Regions from separate parts of the Shewanella sp. NKUCC06_TVS genome, predicted to be linked through region 1. Evidence: predicted binding sites of a transcription regulator. Region 1 holds the regulator's gene; the other holds the start of a gene.
What was found. Region 1 encodes sigma-54, which starts transcription at its own class of promoters, with help from an activator protein. Its sites were predicted from a motif close to GTTGGCACGNNNNTNGNNT; they were not measured.

Region 2: KO531_RS01115 (DUF1328 family protein) is a predicted target of sigma-54. The motif match lies at 1,774-1,792, and genes of this name have one in related genera.

The regions. Positions count from the first base shown of each region.
Region 1 is NZ_JAHKQX010000004.1:78,068-81,365, forward strand. It holds gene lptB (LPS export ABC transporter ATP-binding protein) at 1-257, shown strand, start outside; gene KO531_RS05775 (RNA polymerase factor sigma-54) at 365-1,843, shown strand; gene hpf (ribosome hibernation promoting factor) at 1,872-2,159, shown strand; gene ptsN (PTS IIA-like nitrogen regulatory protein PtsN) at 2,162-2,605, shown strand; gene rapZ (RNase adapter RapZ) at 2,602-3,298, shown strand, end outside.
Region 2 is NZ_JAHKQX010000001.1:274,813-278,110, reverse strand. It holds gene pfaD (eicosapentaenoate synthase subunit PfaD) at 1-1,518, shown strand, start outside; gene KO531_RS01115 (DUF1328 family protein) at 1,874-2,050, shown strand; gene KO531_RS01110 (hypothetical protein) at 2,074-2,268, shown strand; gene KO531_RS01105 (diacylglycerol kinase family protein) at 2,413-3,298, shown strand, end outside.

The sequences.
Region 1 (3,298 bases):
AGTTCATTTTGCTCGATGAACCGTTTGCCGGCGTCGATCCTATTTCGGTTATCGACATCAAGAAGATTATCGAACAACTCAAAAGTCGCGGCCTTGGCGTACTGATCACAGACCATAATGTCCGCGAGACATTAGATGTATGTGAACATGCTTATATTGTGAGTCACGGAAACCTGATTGCCGAAGGAACTCCAGCAGAGATCTTAGACAATCAGCAAGTTAGGGCTGTGTACTTAGGTGAACAATTCAGGCTATAGTTACTCGAGCGAAGCCTATGGAGACAATTTATACCGCCATTGGGCTTCACTCAAAATGATAATAAGCGACCTCCTCCAACAATAATAACGTAGGGATCAGCGGTAACATGAAAGCGTCACTCCAGCTCAAACTGGGTCAACAGTTAACCATGACGCCACAATTACAACAGGCCATACGTCTGTTGCAACTGTCGTCATTAGAACTGCAGCAAGAGATCCAGCAAGCATTAGATTCTAATCCCCTTCTCGAGCTGGAAGAGGATCAATTCGACGCCACTAAAACCCCTGTAAACCAAACGCTATCCGATACGGACTTCAGTGAATCTAGCACTCTGCCACCAGAAAAAGACAGCTCCACCATAGACACGGCAGAGTCGCTAACCAAAGAATCCATGCCCGATGAGCTCCCCATGGACACCACATGGGATGAAGTGTTTACCGCCTCCCCAAACTCAGGCCCCGGCGGCAGTCGTGAAGACGATATGCCCTTCCAAGGCGAGACCAGTGAAGGTTTGTACGAACACTTAGAATGGCAAAAAAACCTCACGCCGTTTTCTGAAACCGATTTAGCCATTGCCACCGCCATTATTGATGCCATCGACGATCAGGGCTATCTCACCCAAAGCACTGAAGAAATTCTCGAAGCCATGGGCAATCCTGAAGTTGAGCTTGACGAAGTCGAAGCCGTACTCAAGCGCATTCAGCATTTTGATCCCATAGGCGTTGCCGCCCGCGATTTAAGTGAATGCCTGTTGATCCAACTGTCGCATTTCGCCGCTGATACTCCCAACCTAGAAAACGCCCGTATGCTGATCAAAGATCATTTAGATCTGATCGCCGCCCGTGATTTTAGGTTATTGATGCGTAAAACTAAATTAAAAGAAGATGAATTAAGGGATGGTATAGCACTTATCCAAACCCTCAATCCTCGCCCAGGTTTGTTGATCACGCCCAATAATGACGAATACGTTATCCCAGATGTGTCTGTGTCGAAGAAAAATGGCCGCTGGGTTGTTGAGCTTAATCCTGACTGCATGCCAAAAATCAATGTAAATCAACATTATGCTTCTATGGCACGCAGTACCAAAAACCAAGCCGATAGCCAATTTATTCGCGGCCATCTGCAAGAGGCTAAATGGTTTATTAAGAGCTTAGAAAGCCGTAACGATACTTTGCTTAAAGTTGCTAATTGCATAGTGCAATATCAGCAGGGTTTCTTTGAGTACGGTGAAGAAGCCATGAAGCCTATGGTGCTTAACGATATTGCCGAAGCGGTAGAAATGCATGAGTCCACCATCTCACGGGTCACAACTCAAAAATACATGCATACCCCTAAGGGACTTTTTGAACTAAAATACTTCTTCTCTAGCCACGTCGGTACTGACGATGGTGGTGAGTGCTCATCCACAGCAATCAGAGCCTTTATAAAGAAACTGGTGGCAGCGGAAAACCAGAAAAAACCATTAAGCGATAGTAAGATGGCTCAACTTCTGGCAGAACAAGGGATCAACGTAGCCCGCAGAACCATTGCGAAGTACCGAGAGGCTATGCTTATTCCACCTTCTAATCAGCGTAAAAGTTTATAACCTACAGTGGATATCGGAGGACGTTTCTATGCAAATAAACCTAAGTGGGCACCATATCGAAATTACCGAATCGTTACGTGCATATGTAGAAGAAAAGTTTTCAAAACTTGAACGCCATTTCGAACAGATCAATAATGTGCACGTTGTGCTCAATGTTGAGAAAATGCAGCAGATTGCCGAAGCGAGAATAAACCTCATAGGTGGTGAAGTTTTTGCGACTTCAGAGCATGCTGACATGTATGCCGCTATAGACGCCCTGATTGACAAGCTTGACCGTCAGGTTATTAAACACAAAGAGAAGTTAACAAAACACTAATAATGGAACTTTGTACCATACTGCGGCCGGAGTGCACTACCTGCGCCACTCCGGGCAGCAAGAAAAAGGTACTGGAACTCATCAGCGACTTAGTCGCTGCCCAGTACCCGACCCTCTCATCTCAAGAGATATTCGAAAGCCTAGTGGCGCGCGAAAAGATGGGGAGCACAGGTATAGGTAACGGCATCGCCATTCCACATGGTCGACTAGCCGATATAGATCAGCCCATTGCCATACTAATTAAGTGTGAAGAGCCGATAGCATTTGATGCTATCGATAAGCAACCTGTTGATATTTTATTTGCACTACTGGTGCCTGCAGACCAATGTCAGCAGCACTTAAGTACCTTGTCTTGCATGGCCGAAAAGCTGAGCGACAAGCAAATATTAAAGCAATTACGCAAGACGCATGATGAAACGGAACTCTATCAGGTAATCACTGGATGAAACTGGTCATAGTGTCGGGCCGCTCAGGCTCAGGCAAATCTGTCGCCCTTAGGGTACTCGAAGATCTCGGCTATTATTGTGTCGATAACCTTCCCTTGCCATTGATTGGCAGTTTGCTTGAGCAACTCAAAGGCAGTAACGATCTCGTCGCCATCAGTGTCGACGTGCGTAACATGCCTGAGCAGGATAAGGTCTTAGTAAAACAACTCGCTAGCCTACCTCCAGATACTGAGTTAACGAGCTTCTTCCTTAACTCCAGCGATAAAATTCTGCTTAAGCGTTACAGCGAAACCCGCCGTTTGCATCCTTTGTCGAAGAGCCGAGTCTCTTTGCAAGAAGCGATAAAGCTGGAGGGAAAACTGCTCGAGCCTATGTCAAAACTGGTCGATCACTACATAGATACGTCGAATCTGAATATCTATGATTTAAGCGACCAAGTCAGACAAATTCTCCTTGGTAGTGTCGATAAAGAACTCGTGATCAACTTCGAGTCCTTTGGCTTTAAGCACGGAATGCCCACCGAAGCCGACTTTATGTTCGATGTGCGCTTCCTGCCCAATCCCCACTGGGAGCTGGCGCTGCGGCCATTGACTGGCTTAGATGAACCCGTAGCTGAGTTCTTAAATCGCCAACCACTGGTCAATAAGTTCATCTGGCAAATCGAAAATTTACTGGAGACTTGGCTGCCACACC
Region 2 (3,298 bases), on a different contig from region 1:
CAAGCCTGTTACTTAGTCAATCACAGCGAAAAAGGCTTAGGCATAGCGCAAACGGCCGAAGTAACCACAAGCGACAGCCAAGCGCCTCTTGGCTCACACCCCGTCAGCGCCTTTGCGCCTGCCCTTGGCACCCAAAGTTTAGGCGACAGTAATTTTCGCCGCGTACACGGGGTTAAATACGCTTACTACGCCGGCGCTATGGCCAACGGTATTGCCTCGGAAGAACTGGTTATTGCGCTGGGCCAAGCGGGCATTTTGTGCTCATTTGGCGCGGCGGGGTTAATTCCATCCCGCGTTGAAGCGGCCATTACCCGCATTCAAGCGGCGCTGCCCAATGGCCCCTACGCCTTTAACTTAATTCACAGCCCAAGCGAGCCCGCATTAGAGCGCGGCAGTGTTGAGTTATTCTTAAAACATAAAGTACGCACGGTCGAAGCCTCGGCATTTTTAGGGTTAACGCCGCAAATCATTTATTACCGCGCAGCAGGTTTGAGCCGCGACGAGCATGGCGAAATAGTCATTGGCAACAAAGTCATCGCCAAAATCAGCCGTACCGAAGTCGCGACTAAGTTTATGGAACCGGCGCCTGCCAAAATCCTCCAGCAACTAGTGAGTGACGGTCTTATCAGCCAAGACCAAATGGCGATGGCATTGCTTGTGCCGATGGCGGATGACATCACAGCCGAAGCCGACTCTGGCGGCCATACCGACAATCGTCCGTTAGTCACGCTTTTGCCGACGATTTTGGCGCTCAAAGATGAAATCCAAGCTAAGTATCAATACAAGACACCCATCCGTGTGGGTGCTGGCGGCGGTGTCGGCACTCCCGATGCAGCATTAGCCACCTTCAACATGGGCGCGGCGTTTATTGTCACAGGTTCAATCAACCAAGCTTGCGTCGAAGCGGGCGCGAGTGAACACACCCGTAAGTTGCTCGCCACCACAGAAATGGCCGATGTGACTATGGCGCCTGCCGCCGATATGTTCGAAATGGGCGTGAAATTACAAGTGGTAAAGCGTGGCACTCTGTTCCCGATGCGCGCCAATAAGCTTTATGAAATCTATACTCGTTACGATTCGATTGATGCCATCCCTGTGGACGAGCGTAAAAAACTCGAAGAGCAAGTGTTCCGCTCATCACTCGATGATATTTGGGCGGGCACAGTCGCCCACTTTAACGAGCGCGATCCTAAGCAAATCGAGCGCGCACTGGATAACCCCAAACGTAAGATGGCGCTGATTTTCCGCTGGTATTTGGGTCTGTCTAGCCGCTGGTCAAACACAGGCGAAATCGGCCGCGAAATGGATTACCAAATTTGGGCAGGCCCAGCGCTCGGCGCATTTAATGCGTGGGCCAAAGGCAGTTATTTAGATGACTATAAGGCCCGTAATGCGGTGGATTTAGCCAAACATTTAATGGTGGGCGCGGCGTATCAATCCCGCATTAACCTGCTGTTATCCCAAGGCGCGAGCATTCCGGTTAGCCTGCAACGCTGGAAACCATTAAATCGTTTTTAAACGTATTTAGCTTCTATCATCTTGTATTATAAGATCATAATATCTTCAAGCCGACACAAACTCACAGTGTCGGCTTTTATTTATCTTTACTTATGAACGACATCAGCTCACAGTCTTTGATTCAACGTATTAGGCTGAAACTCTTACCGAAGCTTAGGTAAAAATTGCCTACCCCTCTTTTAATTCACTCACACCATTTTAAATAAAATGATTTAAATTATATTTAAAATCAATTAACTACTTAAAATTTTTAAAGTTGGCACTATGTTCGCAATCTAAAAATAACCATTAGCCGTTACCTTACAAGTGACACAAACGGTCATGCGAAGGATTAATACAAGGGCAGGAGGTTATTATGCTAGGTTGGACATTAGTATTTCTAGTTGTTGCCGTGATTGCCGGGTTGTTAGGATTTGCTGGGATTGCTGGCGCAGCGGCGGGAATAGCGAAAATCATTTTCTTCATATTTATTGTGTTATTAGTGATTTCTCTGCTGATCAATGCCCTTAAGGGTAAATCACCGCGACTATAATTTTTTTAGAAAAGGAGATAGATATGAAACCATTTACCCTGATGACAAGTGCAGCATTCGCATTATTACTCGCCCTAGGTTTAACGGCCTGTAGTGATAACAAAGCCGAAGACGCGGGCGAAAAAATCGATGAAGTAATGACTGATACAGGTAACGCCATCGAAGATGCCTGTGAAGAAGTCAAAGAAGGTGTTAAAGCTAAAGATACTAAGTGCTAAACAAACCTCACTTTAGGGTGGCAATAGACTCGTCTACTGCCACCCTTTTGGTTTAGACTCGCTCATTTCTGCATCTCTCATCTCGACATCTATCCATTCAAGTGCAACGATTTTAACCAAGAACAATGGCATTGGAGGACTTGCATGCTAACGAAGATCCACATCAAATATTTGTACACTGCAGGTGCAGTATTGTTAGCCTATTTTGCAGTAACAGACACTTCTCCCCTGCTCACTTTCATTTGTGCATGGACAAGTCTGTCACTGTTTTTAGTCGGCTCAGCCTATTGGTTTAATCGCGCCAGTATTTTTAGAAAACGCCAAGATGGCACTATTCCTTGGTATATTCGCTGGGGTTTTATCCCTTTTTTATTGGGTTGCCGACTCTATAACCATTGGGCGAGAAAATGTGATTCAGTGCCATCGATGCAGAGGATAGATGAACATCTGTATCTCGGTTGTCGACTCTTTCCTGCGGATCTGGAAAAGATTAAAGCCAATAAGATCACTGCCATTCTGGATGTCACCGCTGAGTTTGATGGCTTAGATTGGTCACAGTTTGAAGATCATATTGAGTATTTAAATATTCCCATCTTAGATCATAGTGTGCCGACCAGTGCCCAACTCAATCAAGCCGTTAACTGGCTGCACCGCCAAGTGCGCGCCAATAAAAAGGTACTCATCCACTGTGCTATGGGTCGTGGCCGCTCAGTGCTGGTACTCGCCGCTTATTTGGTTTGTAAAGATAAACAACAGCACTTCGTAGAAGTACTGCAACAGATAAAGCAAGTTCGCAAAACCGCAGGCTTAAACAAATGGCAATTACGCGCGCTTGATCGCATGCTCAGTCAAGGGAAAATTAACATCCACAAAGTAGCATGGATTATCGCCAACCCAGTCTCTGGCGGCGGAAAATGGCAAGAATACAGCGAACAAATCCAAGATGAACTCAAAGCCTATTTTGACCTGACGTTAACTCTCACAACAGCAGACGAAACCGCAAATATCTTCGCCGAGCAAGCCCGTAATG